Regions from separate parts of the Pseudoduganella sp. jia 12 genome, predicted to be linked through region 1. Evidence: predicted binding sites of a transcription regulator. Region 1 holds the regulator's gene; the other holds the start of a gene.
The links. The regulator FNR, encoded in region 1, switches genes on or off when oxygen is low (the NO sensors DNR and NnrR bind a similar motif). The targets are predictions, from matches to a motif close to TTGATNNNNATCAA.
Positions count from the first base shown of each region.

Region 2: a site for FNR is predicted at 4,922-4,935, ahead of ACY65G_RS13385 (carbohydrate kinase). Genes of this name have one in related genera too.

Region 1 is NZ_JBUXKP010000008.1:93,271-100,947, reverse strand. It holds gene ccoP (cytochrome-c oxidase, cbb3-type subunit III) at 1-101, shown strand, start outside; gene ccoG (cytochrome c oxidase accessory protein CcoG) at 105-1,478, shown strand; gene ACY65G_RS18640 (FixH family protein) at 1,490-1,996, shown strand; gene fnr (fumarate/nitrate reduction transcriptional regulator Fnr) at 2,049-2,807, opposite strand; gene ACY65G_RS18630 (response regulator) at 2,955-6,065, shown strand; gene ACY65G_RS18625 (hypothetical protein) at 6,090-6,569, opposite strand; gene ACY65G_RS18620 (SDR family oxidoreductase) at 6,633-7,677, shown strand, end outside.
Region 2 is NZ_JBUXKP010000005.1:271,804-279,480, reverse strand. It holds gene ACY65G_RS13405 (aldehyde dehydrogenase family protein) at 1-1,750, opposite strand, end outside; gene deoC (deoxyribose-phosphate aldolase) at 1,767-2,693, opposite strand; gene ACY65G_RS13395 (phosphopentomutase) at 2,738-3,931, opposite strand; gene xapA (xanthosine phosphorylase) at 3,983-4,813, opposite strand; gene ACY65G_RS13385 (carbohydrate kinase) at 5,034-6,158, shown strand; gene ACY65G_RS13380 (pseudouridine-5'-phosphate glycosidase) at 6,184-7,104, shown strand; gene ACY65G_RS13375 (LysR family transcriptional regulator) at 7,123-7,677, shown strand, end outside.

The DNA of each region.
Region 1 (7,677 bases):
GCCGCGACAACACGATGCCGGCGTTCGGCGACTTCCTCGGCGAAGGCAAGGCGCATGTGCTGGCCGCCTACGTGTGGGGCCTGTCCAATCCGGCGGAGTAAGGCATGAACGCTCCGCCCCCCGAACAGGTCATCCGCATGTACGAGAAGCGCCAGCCGATCCATCCGCGCGAAACGGACGGACGCTACGCGCGCCTGCGCTGGCTATGCGTGTGGCTTACGCAGCTGGCCTACTACGCCACGCCATGGCTCACGTGGAACGGCCGCCAGGCCGTGCTGTTCGACCTGGGCACGCGCAAGTTCTACCTGTTCGGCCTGGTGCTGTGGCCGCAGGATTTCATCTACCTGGCCGCGCTGCTGGTCATCTGCGCATGGGGGCTGTTCCTCGTGACGGCCGTGGCGGGCCGCGTGTGGTGCGGCTTCGCCTGCCCGCAAACGGTGTACACGTCGGTCTTCCTGTGGATCGAACGCAGGATCGAGGGATCGCGCGCGGCGCGCATCGCACTGGACCGGCAAGGTCCGTCGCTGCGCAAATCCGGCAAGCGCACCGCCAAGCATCTCGCCTGGGGTGCCGTGGCGCTGTGGACGGGTTTTACTTTTGTCGGCTACTTCACGCCGGTGCGCGAACTGGGCACCGGCGTGGCCACGCTGTCGCTCGGGCCGTGGGAATGGTTCTGGGTGCTGTTCTACGGCTTCGCCACGTACGGCAACGCCGGCTGGCTTCGCGAACAGGTGTGCAAGTACATGTGCCCCTACGCCCGTTTCCAGAGCGCGATGTTCGATCGCGATACACTGGTCATCACATACGACACGCGGCGCGGCGAACCGCGTGGAAAAAAGTCCACGAACGGAGCCTGCATCGACTGCACGATGTGCGTGCAGGTGTGCCCGACCGGCATCGACATCCGCGACGGCCTGCAATACGAATGCATCGGCTGCGCTGCCTGCGTGGATGCCTGCGACGGCGTGATGGACCGGACCGGCCAGCCGCGCGGCCTCATACGCTACAGCACGGACCGCGCGATGACCTCGAACCTGCCGGCGGCGCGGATCCGGCAACGCGCATTGCGTCCGCGGGTGCTGGCCTACTGCGCCGCGCTGCTGGTGGCGTGCTTCGCCACCGGCTTCGCACTGTCCACGCGAATCCCCCTCAAGGTGGACGTGATCCGCGACCGCGGCTCGATGGGCCGCGAAGTCGACGGCGGTGCGATCGAGAACGTGTACCGGCTGCAGGTGATGAACACGTCCGAACAGCCGCACCGCTACCGCATCGCGGTCGCCGGCCTGCCCGGCCTGGTGCTGGCCAGCGGCGACGTCGTTGCGCTGGCCGCCACCGAAACACGTGCCGTGCCGGTGCGGGTGCAGGCACCGCATGGCGCTGGCCAGGCTGGATCCAACGACATCACATTCACGCTGGCGGCGCAGGGCGACGCGCACCTCGCCGTCGAAGAGCGCGCGGTATTCATCGTGCCGCGCTGAAGGAGACAGGCATGCAGACGATTTCCGCCACGCCGTGGTACCGCGAACGGTGGCCCTGGCTGCTGATGGCCGGTCCGGCCGCCGTGCTGGTCGCCGGCTTCGGCACGGCCTGGCTGGCCTTCGCGCAGCCGGATGCGCTGGTGGTCGGCGATTACTACAAGCGCGGCAAGGCGATCAACCAGGACTTGCGGCGCGACCGCGCCGCCGCCGCGCTGGGTGCCGCCGTCGCGCTGCGCTACGATCCCGCGCACGGCGTGCTGCAGGGCCGCCTGTCCGCGGCCGTGCCGTTGCAAGGCGCCCTGCAGGTGCACCTGGCCCACGCCACGCAACCGGAAAAGGACTTGCGGCTGCTGGTGCGCCCCGATCGCGATGGCGACTTCGCCGTGCCGCTGCCGCTGCTCGAGCGCAGCCGCTGGACCGTGCTGGTGGAGGACGAAAAGCGCACGTGGCGCCTGGAGGGCCAATGGCTATGGCCAGCGCAACGGGCAGCCTCGCTGGCGGCACGGCAAAACCGGTGACAGACACCGGTTTTTCTGGAATATTTCCTGGACCCTGGCAGACAGTGGGCAGTCAGGCGCAGGTTTCGGTGCCCGCCGTGATGGCTTTCAGCCGCGCCAGGTCGAGCACCTCGATTTCGCGGTTCGCCACCTTCAGCAAGCCCAGCTTCTTGAATTTGTTCAGCAGCCGGCTGATGCTCTCGATCGTGAGGCCCAGGTAGTTGCCGATATCCTCGCGCGACATGCGCAGCTGGAACGCGGTGCCCGAATAGCCGCGCGCTTCGTAACGCGAAGCCAGGTTGACGAGGAAGGCGGCGAAGCGCTGCGTGGCCTGCATATTGCCCAGCAATAGCATCACGCTTTGCTCGCGCGTGATTTCCTGGCTCATCATGCGGTGGAAGTGGCGCAGCAGGGTCGGCATGTCGATCAGCAGCTGTTCCAGGCTGGCGAACGGGATTTCGCACACTTCGCTGTCTTCGAGCGCCTGCGCGCTGCAATAGTGGCGGTCGGTACTGATCGCGTCCATGCCCAGCAATTCTCCCCCCATCTGGAACCCAGTCACCTGTTCTTCGCCGTTGGCGTTGATCTGGTAGGTCTTGAAATGGCCGAGCCGGATCGCGTACAGGCGCGTAAACGGGTCGCCGATGCGAAACAGGTTCTCGCCCTTCTGCAGCCTGCGGCGCCGGCCGATGATCTCGTCGAGCTTGTCCATATCGCCCATCTCCAGCCCCATCGGCAGGCACAGCTGGTGCATGCTGCAGGTGGCGCAGCGCGCCTTCAGGATGTCGATCGTTGCGCCGGGCAGGGTGAGGGAGGGAAGCTCGTGCATCATGGTCATGGTCCGGTTACGGTGGCCTCCAGTGTACTGGATACCACTTGCCAACACGACGGCGGGAAACTTGCATGCAGCGTGCCCTTCCGCACAGTGTGCAAGTCATGCGGCGGCGCATAGTGGCCCGACAAGATGGCGGGAGGAGACATGCATCCGCTTGGTATCAAGGCGAAAGTCGCGCTGGCGACGACCATCACGTCCATCGTGATGATCGCGCTGGTCACCTTTCTGCAGGCCCAGCGCATGCAGGAGGATTTTTCGCGCGTGCTGTTTGCCCAGCAGGACGCGCTGATCGCCCGTACCGCGCTGGAACTCGATGAACGAATGGCGCTGCTGCGCGACATCGTTGCCGAATCGGCGCGCTGGCAGCCGCGCGAGATCTGCAGCGACCCGCCCGCCCTGCGCGCCCACTACGACTACCGCGCCGTGCTGCGCCTGTTCGACGATATCCTCGTCGTCAGCCCTGCTGGCGTCATCGTGGCGGATGTGCCGGCGCTGCCGGGCCGCCCCGGCATCAGCGTGGCGGACCGCGCCTACTTCCAGCGCGTGATGCGGGAAAAGGCGCCGCTGATCGCCGAACCGGTCATCGGCAAGTCGGTCGGGCAACCCGTCGTGCAGATCGTCGCGCCCGTGCTCAGCGAAGAGGGCGATGTGGCCTGCGTGCTGATCGGCGTGCTGCGGCTGTACAAGGACAACCTGCTGGGCCACCTTCGATCGGCCAAGGTGGGCCGCACCGGCCATTACTACATCGTCACCGGCTATGAGCCGTCGATCTACGTGGTGCACCGTGACCCCGCCCGCCTGATGCAGCAGCGCGACCCACGCGGTTTTCCATCGACGTTACGGGCGATCCGCGAAGGGTTCGAGGGCACCACGATCAGCACCGATGGCTATGGCGTGCGCGCGCTGCTCAGCTACAAGCGGCTGAAGACGGTGCCCTGGGTCCTGATCGCTATCCTGCCCGCCGAAGAAGCCTCCGAACCGTTCGAAGACCTGCTGTCACGGCTGGCGCTGTGGGGCACGCTGGCCTCGCTCGTCACCGCGGGCGTCATCACCTGGATCATGTTGCGGATGATGTCGCCGCTGATGCGCCTGCGCGACGCGATCGGCGCCCTGCGCGGCGACCCGCGGCACTTCACGCCGCTGCCGGTCGCCTCGCGCGACGAGATCGGCGAGCTGACCGGCGCGTTCAACGACCTGATGCGCGAACGCGAGGCGGCCGACGACCATGCGCGCGAGCTGATGGACGAGCTGGAGACGCGCGCCGCCGAGCTGGAACGGGCGCGCGACCGGGCCGAGGCGGCGAACCGGGCCAAGAGCGACTTCGTGGCCAACATGAGCCATGAAATCCGCACGCCGATGAACGCCGTGCTGGGCATGGCGCAACTGCTGCAGAACACCGACCTTTCGCCGCAGCAGCGCAAGTACCTGCACATGATCCGCACCGCCGGCGATTCGCTGCTGGGCATCCTGAACGACGTGCTGGATTTCTCCAAGATCGAAGCGCAGCGCATGGAGCTGTCGCCGGTCGAATTCGACCTGGACGAATCGATGAGCACCCTGGCCACGACGATGACGATGAATGCGGGCGACAAGGAACTGGAACTGGCCATCGTCGTCGATGCCGACGTCCCCCGGCTGCTGCACGGCGATGCGCTGCGGCTGCAGCAGGTGCTGGTGAACCTGGCCGGCAACGCGATCAAGTTCACCGCGCAGGGCGAGGTCGTCGTCGAGGTCAAGGTCGCCGACCAGGACAACACCACGGCGCGCCTGCGCTTCGACGTGCGCGACACCGGCATGGGCATGAACCCGGAACAGCTGTCGCACCTGTTCCAGGCCTTCACGCAGGCCGATGAGAGCATCACCCGGCGCTTCGGCGGCACCGGCCTGGGGCTGGCGATCACGCGCCGGCTGATCGAGCTGATGGGCGGCGAGATCCAGGTTGAAAGCGAACCGGGCAAGGGAAGCCGCTTCTGGTTCACGCTGCCGTTCGGCGTGCTGCCCGGGGTGGAAGCGCCGCGCAAGCCGGCCGCCGGCCACCTTGCCGTGCTGGTGGCGGACGACAACGCCACCAGTCGCGACCTGATCGGCCGGCTGATCCGCGCCTGGGGCTGGGAAGCGGAGCTCGTCGATTCCGGCAGCGCCGCGCTGGCGATGTTCTCGTTCCGCCTGCGCACCGGCCGGCCGTACGACGTGGTGCTGGCCGACTGGCACATGTCCGGCCCGGACGGCTATGCGCCGGCCGCGGCGATCCGCCGCGAGGCGGCGGGCCACCGGCAACCGATCGTGGTGATGCTCAATGCGTTCGCGCGCGAACGGCTCGAAGAGATCTCGAAGGGCGCCGAAGCCGATGCGGTGCTGGTCAAGCCGATCACCAGTTCCACGCTGTTCGACGCGCTGCACCAGGCCCTGGTGGTGAAGGTGGGCGGCAGCGAACTGGTACCCGCCGCCGCCGGCCATGCGGGCCGGCTGCAAGGCGTGCATTTCCTGCTGGTCGAAGACAATCCGCTGAACCAGGCCGTGGCGCGCGGCATCCTCGAGCATGCCGGCGCCACGCTCGACGTGGCAGGCGACGGCCGCCAGGCGCTCGATGTGCTGGGCGTGGATGCGCAGCGCTACGACATCGTGCTGATGGACATGCAGATGCCCGTGCTGGACGGCTTCTCGGCAACCGCCGCCATCCGCACCGAGCTGCGGCTGCCGCTCCCCGTCATCGCGATGACGGCCGGCGTGCTGGCTTCCGAGCGGGACCGCTGCATGGCGGCCGGCATCACCGATTTCATCGCCAAGCCGGTCGTCGTGGACGAGATGATGACGGTGATCGAGCGCTACGTGCCGGCACGGCGCAGGGCCACGAAAGAGCCCGGACAGATGCTTCCCGAGGCGCAGGGCGACGAACCCGTGTTCAGCATGGACAGCCTGGCGCGCGTGATGGGCCGCGATCCGAAAGGCCGGGCGCTGATGCGCAAGATGGTGGAAGGCGCCCTCGAAGGCGGCATGGCCCCGGCGGACGAAGCGGACCAGGCGCTCGCCGCCGGCAATCCGCAGGCGGCCGCGCGCACTTTCCATACGCTGCGCGGCGCCCTTGGCGTGCTGGGAGCGAAACGGCTGGTCAAGGCCACGATGGATGCCGAGATGGCGATCGCGGAACTGCCCGCCAGCCAGCTGGCGCCCCACTTCGCGGCGGTGCGCCACGAACTGGCGCTCGTGCTGGAGGCGGGCCGCGCCTGGCTGGCGCAGGCCAGTGGCGAACCCTGAGGCGCGCCGTCGGGCTTTAGCGGTTCAGGAAGACCTGCCCTGGCGGTGGTTGAACAACGCGCCCGCGGCCAGCCCGATGGCGAAGGCGCCATACACGAGCGCCAGCGAACGTTTCGACAGGCGCACGTCGAAGCCCGGCTGCAGGCGCTCCGGCGTCAGCTTGTAGTCGACGAAGCAGGCCACGGCCGATGCCGCGGCCGCCGATGCCAGCTTGGATGCCACGCCCGGCTTGTCGAACACCTTGCCCGCGGCCTGCTCGAAGATGCTGGCCCAGAAATGCGAGCTGGCGTGGTGGATCGCATAGCCCGTCAATGTGTACTTCCAGGTGGGTTCGTCGTTCACGAAGGCCCTGTCGCCCCACACCACGTGGCTGATGGCGTTGGCGCCCGCATACGGGCTGCCCGTTTCCTGCTTCGAGCGCAGCGCCAGCGCGCCCGTCGAGGCCAGGCTTGCCAGTGCGCCCGGCATCATGCCCTTGATAATGACCTGCTTCCAGTTATCCATACCGTTCTCCGAATGTTCTGTTTTCTTCCTATACTGGGCCCTCCGTGACAACGAGGACCTGCGATGGTGATCCTGCTGACCGGTGCGACCGGCTTTCTCGGTTCCCGCTTGATGCCGCTGCTGCGCGCGAAGGGCCACCGCGTGGTGTGCGCGGGGCGCCGCCGGCAGCCGGGGTGCGACTTCATTGCGGCCGATTTCGCCCACGATAGCGAAAAATCGGACTGGGTGGCGCGCCTGTCCGGCGTGGACGCCGTGATCAACTGTGTCGGTATCATCAAGGAGGCGCCGGGACAGACATTCGCGCGGCTGCATGGCGAAACGCCGCGTGCGCTGTTTGCCGCCTGCGTGGACGCACGCGTGCGGCTCGTGGTCCAGGTCTCCGCGCTGGGCGCCGACGAAGCCGCCACCACGCCCTATCACCTGAGCAAGAAGGCCGCCGACGACTTCCTGGCCACGCTGCCCCTGCGCTCCCGCATCGTGCAACCGTCGCTGGTGTACGGACCCGAGGGCGCCAGTTCGCGCCTGTTCCGCATGCTGGCCACGATGCCGTTCGCCGTACGCTTCGGCACGGCGCCGCAGCCCGTGCAGCCGGTACACGTGGACGACGTGTGCCAGGCAATCCTTGCGCTGCTGGACGAAAGCGGCGGGCCGCGCAGCGCCCGGGTGCCGCTCGTGGGGCCCGCGCCCCTGCCGTTCATCGGCTACCTGGGCGTGCTGCGGCGCACGCTCGGCCTGGGCCGCCTGCGCGTGCTGCCGCTGCCGTACACGATCGCCCGGGGCATGGCGTGGCTGGGCGGCTTCGTGCCGGGCAGTCCGCTCACGCCGGACACGCTGCGCATGCTCGCGCGCGGCAACACCGCCGATCCCGCGGCAACGACGCGGCTGCTGGGTCGCCCGCCACGGCCTGTGGACAAGTTCATCACTCATCCACAGGCGGAGCGCCGCGAAGCGCAGCTTGGCTGGCTGTTGCCCATGCTGCGCCCCAGCCTGGCGATCGTGTGGATCTGGACGGCGTATGTGTCCGCATTCGCCTGGCCTGTGGACGACAGCTACCGGCTGCTCGAGCGCACCGGCATCCCGGCCCTGCTGGCGCCGCTGATGCTGTATG
Region 2 (7,677 bases), on a different contig from region 1:
AGTACAGCACCTGCGCGCGGTTGTGCGCGGTGGCCTTCGTCCAGCCGGCAGCCTTGTGCGCGGCTTCGACGGCGTTGCGGATGTCCTTGCGGCTGCCCTCGCCGATTTCGCCGAGGAACTTGCCGTCCGCGCCGTGAATCGCACGGCTGTAGGCGCCGTCCGGGCGTGCCTGCTTGCCGCCGATGTACAGTTTCGCGGTACGGTCGATGGCGAAAGGATCGGCGGAAGCTGCCGTTTTCGACGGCGCGGATTTCGTCACCAAAGGCGCGGCAGGCCGCGCATCCTCGCTCACCGGCACCAGGTATTCATACAAGCCCTCGCGGCCGCCTTCACGGCCATAGCCCGATTCCTTGTAGCCACCGAAGCCGCATGCGGCATCGAACTGGTTCGCGGTATTGATCCACACCACGCCGGCCTTGATGGCGGGTGCCACGTCCAGCGCCAGGCTGATGTTCTCGGACCACACGCAGGCAGCTAGGCCATACACGGTGTTGTTCGCCAGTTGCACGGCTTCGGCCGGGGTGCGGAAGCTCATCGCCACCAGCACGGGGCCGAAGATCTCGGCCTGCGCCACGGCGGCGGATGTCGATGCGCCCATGATCAGCGTGGGCGGGAACCACGAGCCGTCGGCCGGGATCTCGCACGCGGACGGCTGGTAGATCTCGCAGCCTTCCGAACGTGCCGCTTCCACCAGGCCGTGGATGCGCTGGCGCTGGATCGGGTCGACCAGCGCGCCGATGTCCATCGACTTGTCCAGCGGCGAACCGAGGCGCAGGTTGTCCATGCGCGCTTTCAGCTTCTTCAGGAAGCGCTCTTCCACGGATTCCTGCACCAGCAGGCGCGAACCGGCGCAGCACACCTGCCCCTGGTTGAACCAGATCGAATCGACGAGGCCTTCGATGGCCGCGTCGATGTCGGCATCCTCGAAGACGATGTACGGCGACTTGCCGCCCAGTTCCAGCGACAGCTTCTTGCCGCTGCCGGCCGTGGCCTCGCGGATCAGGCGCCCCACTTCGGTGGAGCCGGTGAACGCCAGCTTGTCGATACCTTCGTGCCTGACGATCGCTTCGCCCGTGCGGCCGTCGCCGGTGACGATGTTGACGACACCGGCCGGCACGCCGGCCTGCACGCAGATGTCCGCGAACAGCAGCGCGGTCAGTGGCGTGAACTCGGCCGGCTTGAACACGACCGTGTTGCCGGCTGCCAGCGCCGGTGCGATCTTCCACGCCAGCATCAGCAGCGGGAAGTTCCACGGCACGATCTGGCCCACGACGCCTACCGGGCGGTGGTTCGGAAATTCCTCGTCCAGCAGCTGCGCCCAGCCGGCGTGGTGATAGAAGTGGCGCGCCACCAGCGGCAAATCGGCATCGCGCGTTTCGCGGATCGTCTTGCCGTTGTCCAGCGTTTCCAGCACGGCGAACAGGCGCGCATGCTTCTGCATCAGGCGCGCGATCGCGTACAGGATCTTCGCGCGGCCATGGCCACCCAGCGCGGCCCATGCCGGTTGCGCGCGGCGCGCGGCCTGCACGGCGCGGTCCACGTCGTCCGCCGTGGCCTGCGTCAGCTCGGCCAGCGGCGTGCCGTCGGCCGGATTGGTGGAGGCGAACAGCTCACCCGCCTCCGACCACTGGTTATCGATGAACAGGCCGAACTTGCGGCCACGCTGCTCGAGCCACGCCTGCGCTTCTTTCTGGCTCTCGGGTGCGGGGCCGTATTCCATGGTGTTCAGGATCTCGTTGATAGTAGGCATAGTCTTAGGATGCGTTTCAAGGTTGCGCGTGGCGGTGGACAGCGGAGTAATTGCCGGTCACGTAGTGTTCCAGCTGGCGCTCGATGTCGGTCAGCAGGCTCGATGCGCCGATGCGGAACAGGTGCGGCTCCAGCCACTCGTTGCCCAGTTCCTCCTTCATGACCGTCATGTATTGCAGCGCGGCCTTGGCGGTCGACACGCCGCCGGCCGGCTTGTAGCCGACCTTGAAACCGGTACGCTCGTGGTATTCGCGGATCGCCCGCACCATCACCAGCGACACGGGGATCGTGGCGTTCACGCCCTCTTTGCCGGTGGACGTCTTGATGAAGTCCGCGCCGGCCATCATGCACACCCACGAAGCCTTCGCCACGTTTTCCAGCGTGACCAGGTCGCCCGTGGCGAGGATCGCCTTCACGTGCGCTTCGCCGCAAGCCTGGCGGTAAGCCACCATCTCGTCGTACAGCGCCTGCCAGTTCCCCGTCAGCACGTGCTGGCGGGTGATGACGATGTCGATTTCCTGCGCACCGTCGGCCACCGACAGTTCGATCTCGCGCACCTTCGTTTCCATGCTCGTCAGGCCGGCCGGAAAGCCGGTCGACACGGCGGCGATGGGAAGGCGGCCTTGCAGCACCTTGTCCGCATGGCGGATCATCTCGTGGTACACGCAGACCGCCCCCGTCTTGAGGTTACGTTCCTGCAGGCCCAGCGCCTCGACAAGGTCCGTGCGCAGCGGGCGCAGCGCCTTCATGCACAGGCGCTCCACGCGGCCCGGCGTATCGTCGCCGGACAGGGTGGTCAGGTCGATCAGCTCGATCGCCTTGACCAGCCAGGCTGCCTGGTACTCCTTCTTCACGGTACGGCGGTTCGCCAGCGAAGCGGCGCGGCGCTCGGCAGCAGCCTTGTTGACGTGGATGTGGTTCAGCCAGCCCAGGTCGAGGCCCATGGCCTCGTTGCGCTTGAAGTCTTGCAGGCTGTTCAAGGAGTCGCTCATAACAGGTTGGTTCCGTTGGAAAGGGGTTTCACGCCGAGGTGGTGCGCGATGGTCTGGCCGATGTCGGAGAACGTTTCGGAGATGCCCAGCTCGCGGCCCTGCACGCCCGGGCCGAAGAAGATCATCGGGATATGCTCGCGCGTGTGGTCGGAACCCGGCGACGTGGGGTCGCAGCCATGGTCGGCGGTGATCACGACCAGGTCGTTTTCGCGCAGCCTGGCGATGAACTCGGGCAGGCGCGCATCCAGTTCGTGCAGCGCCTGCGAGTAACCCTGCACGTCGCGGCGATGGCCGAAATGCATGTCGAAGTCCACGAAGTTCACGAACGTCAGCGACTTGTCGCCGGCCTGCTCTTCCACTTCGAGCAGGCGGTCGAACAGCGCCATGTTGTCCGGGCCCTTCACCACGCGCGAAACGCCCTGCCCCGCGTAGATGTCGCTGATCTTGCCCAGCGCGATCACCTCGCCGCCCGCATCCTTCACGTGGTCCAGCAGCGTGGGGCCGGTTGGCGGCACCGCGTAGTCGTGGCGGTTGGCGGTGCGCTTGTAGTTGCCGTCGCTGCCCAGGAACGGGCGCGCGATCACGCGACCGATGTTGTAGGGCTTCACTAGCTCGTAAGCTATCCTGCACATGTCGTACAGGCGCTCGAGCCCGAAGCTTTCCTCGTGGGCGGCGATCTGCAGCACCGAGTCGGCGGACGTGTACAGGATCGGCTTGCCGGTGGCCACGTGCTCGTCGCCCAGTTCGGTGAGGATCGTGGTACCGGAGGCATGGCAGTTGCCGAGGAAACCCGGCACGCCCGTCAGTTCCTGCAGCCGGTCGGTCAGCTCCTTGGGGAACGACGGTACCGTCTTCGGGAAATAGCCCCAGTCGAACAGCACCGGCACGCCGGCGATTTCCCAATGGCCGCTCTGCGTATCCTTGCCTGTCGACTGTTCGCGCGCGGCGCCGTAGGCGGCCGTGAAGCCTTCGCGCCGGTCGAAGCCGGGTGCCCACGTGCCGCAGGCGGTATGCGCGGCGGCCGCGAGGCCCAGCTGCTCCAGCGCGGGAAGGGACATGGGCTTGCCCTGTTCCGCGGCCCATTTGGCGATGTGGCCGAAGGTGTTGGTGGCGGCGTCGCCATATTTGTCGGCATCCGGCGTAGCGCCGAGGCCGAAGGAATCGAGCAGGAGGATGAATGCGCGTGACATGATTTATCCGGTGTAAAAAGTTCAAGGGCGGCCAAGGCCGCCCTTCATTCATTAAGCTTTCGCGAGGTTCGCGAAGAAAGCGTGGATCAGTTTCACCAGGCTTTCGGCGCCCACGGCCGCGTATTTCAGCGTCTGTTCATGGGACAGCGGGAACGGCGACAGGCCTTCGGCCAGGTTGGTGACGACGGATACGCCGACCACCTTCAGGCCGCAGTGACGGGCCGGCACCACCTCCGGCACCACCGACATGCCGACGACATCCGCGCCCAGGCGCGAGAAGGCGCGGATCTCGGCCGGCGTTTCGAAGCTCGGGCCGGAGCACGACAGGTACACGCCTTCGTGCAGCGTGATCTGCTGTTCGGCCGCGGTGTCCTGCAGCTGCTTGCGCAGGTCGGCGTCGTAGGCATTGGCCATGCTGAAGAAGCGCGGTCCGAAGCGCTCGTCGTTCGGGCCGATCATCGGCGAACCCGGCAGCAGGTTGATGTGGTCGTTCAACGCCACCAGCGAGCCGGCATCGACTTCCGCGCGCAGCGAACCGGCCGCGTTGGTGACGAACACGAATTCGCAGCCCAGCAGCTTCAGCGTGCGGATCGCGCTCGTCATCACGGCCAGGCCATAGCCTTCGTAGAAGTGGCCACGGCCCTTCAGGCAAATGACCGGCACGCCGGCCAGGTTCCCCAGCACCATCTGGCCCGCGTGGCCATGTACGGTGCTGATCGGGAAGCCCGGCAGTTCGTCGAATCCGATCGCCACGGTATCCGTCATCTGGTCGGCCAGCACGCCGAGACCGGAGCCGAGGATCAGCGCGGCGCGCGGCGCAAAGCCGGCCGGCGCACGGGAACGTACGATCGCGGCGGCCTGGAAGGGGGAGTTGTTCGACATGGAGTTCTCGCTAGGTTCTGGTTGGGCGCTGCCGGTGATGATTGGCGGGCCGAGGCAGGCGACACTATGCATCATCCGTGATTGGTATGACAAATACCGAATTTCTTTGTCATTTATATCAACTACATATAAATTGACGACTATTATAGCGGTTTGACAGCAAACAAACATCTGTTTACGATGTTCGACAAATGTTTGAATTCTTCCCCTGTCCTGGAAAATGAGCAAGAAAGAACAACTCTACGGCCTGATTCGTGCCAACCCGTTCATTTCCCAGCAGGAGATGGCGCAAGCACTCGGCCTGTCGCGTTCCGCCGTTGCGGGGCACGTGGCAAGCCTGATCCGCGAGCGCCGCCTGGTGGGCCGCGCCTATGTGCTGCCGCAGGAGCGCTCCGTGCTGTGCATCGGCGCCGCCAACCTCGATCGCAAGCTGCGCACCATCGAACCGCTGCAATTGGGCACATCGAATCCCGCCACGGCTGCTGAAACCTTTGGCGGCGTGGCCCGCAACATCGCGGAAAACCTGGTCCGCCTCGACACGCCCTGTGCGCTGCTGACAGCGTTGGGCGAGGATAGCGCGGGCCAGGCTTTGCGGGCGCACGCGCAGCACTGCGGCATCGACATGACGGCCACGCCGGTATTGCCGGGTGCGGCCACCGGCACCTATACGGCCGTGCTGGACGTGCACGGCGAAATGGCCGTGGCGCTGGCCGACATGGCGCTGTACGAACAGATGACGCCCGCTTTCGTCGCCAGCCGCCAGGCGCAGCGCAACGCGGCGGCGCTGGTGATCGCGGACCTGAACCTGCCGCACGATACCGTGGCCCTGCTGCTGGCCGAAGCGCGCAGGGACGGCATCCCGCTCGCCATCGTGGCCGTGTCGCAGCCGAAGATGACGCGGCTGCCGCGCGACCTGTCCGGCCTGCGCCTGCTGATCCTGAACCGCGGCGAGCTGGAAGCCCGCGTCGGCCGCCCGCTGCCCACGGAAGCATCGGTGCGCGACGCGTGCCGCGCCGTGCAGGCCGACGGCGCGCGGGACGTGATCGTCACCTGCGGCGCTGCCGGTGTGTACCACACGTGCGGTCACATGGCAGGCAGCAAGGCGGTCGCCAAGGCGGTGGACGACCTGCAATGGCTGCCGGCGCACGAGGTGGACGTCGTCGACGTGACCGGCGCGGGCGACGCCTTCTCGGCGGCCGTTTGCTGGACACTCGCCCAGGGCGAGGACGACCTTGCCGTGGCATGCGACCGGGGCTTGCGCGCCGCCGCGCTGACCGTACAAAGCCCGCACACCGTCTCCCCTGCGCTGACGGCCGAGCTGTTCAGCGCTCCTCACACCGAATAATGTTGATCAACGAACAGGAATGACCATGCACCAGTTTCTCTCCCTCTCGCCCGAAGTGGCGAATGCGCGCGCGTCCGGCAAGCCGGTCGTAGCACTCGAATCGACGATCATCTCGCATGGCATGCCGTATCCGCAGAACGTGCAGACCGCGCGCGAAGTCGAGCAGATCATCCGCGACGGCGGCGCCGTGCCGGCCACCATCGCCATCATCGACGGCAAGATCTGCATCGGCCTGACACCGGAACAGCTGGAATTGCTGGGCAATTCCCCGGAAGCGCTGAAGGTCAGCCGCCGCGACCTGGCCTACGTGCTCTCGCAGAACAAGCTGGGAGCGACGACCGTGGCCGCCACGATGATCTGCGCACAGCTGGCGGGTATTTCCGTGTTCGTCACCGGCGGCATCGGCGGCGTGCACCGCGGTGCCGAGACGAGCTTCGACATCTCCGCCGACCTGCAGGAACTGGCGCAGACCAACGTGGCCGTGGTGTGCGCCGGCGTGAAGTCGATCCTCGACATCGGCCTCACGCTGGAATACCTGGAAACGCAGGGTGTGCCGGTGGTGAGCGTGGGCCAGGAAGGCTTCCCCGCGTTCTTCACGCGCGCGAGCGGTTTCAACGCCGACTTCCGGCTCGATACGCCGGCGGAGCAGGCTTCGTTCATCCGCACCAAGTGGGCGCTGGGCCTGAACGGCGGCGTGGTGGTGGCGGCGCCGGTGCCGGAAAGCGACGCGATGCCGGAGGAAGAGATCGACGGCATCACCCTGCAGGCCTTGCAGGAAGCGGAAGAAAACGGCGTTACGGGCAAGAAGGTCACGCCATTCCTGCTGGCCCGCATCAAGACGCTGACGCAAGGCCGCAGCCTGGCCACCAATATCGCGCTCGTGAAGAACAACGCGCGCGTGGGCGCGGCGCTGGCGCGCGCCCTGCTGGAACATCCGATCACCTGATTGCCCATCGAGTAGCCCATGTCGATCGACCTGAAGCAGCTGAAGTACTTCCTCGCCGTGGCCGAGGAAAAGAGTTTTTCCCGCGCCGCCGAACGGCTGCACATCTCGCAGCCGCCGCTGTCGCAGCAGATCATGAAGCTGGAGGCGGAGCTCGGCGTGAAGCTGTTCGCCCGCACCACGCGCAGCTTCGAGCTGACGGTGGCCGGCCGCGCGCTGATGAACGAAGCGGCCGAGCTGCTGGCGAAGATGCGGATGACGATCGACACCGTGCGCCAGATCGACCGCGGCGAAGTGGGCCGCCTGCGCGTGGGCATCGTCGGCTCGGCGATGTGGGGGCCGATCCCCAGCCTGCTGGAGGAATTCCAGGGCAAATACCCGCGCGTGACGTGGACCATCCACGAACTCGGCCCCACCGTGCAGTACGAAGCTTTACGGGCCAAGCAGATCGACGTGGGTTTCTGGCGCGAGCCGAAGCTCGACGAAAGCGACCTGCGCAACGATAACCTGCGCCAGGAACTGTGCTACCGCGAGAACGTGTGCGTGGCCGTCAACGAGCACCATCCGCTGGCGAAG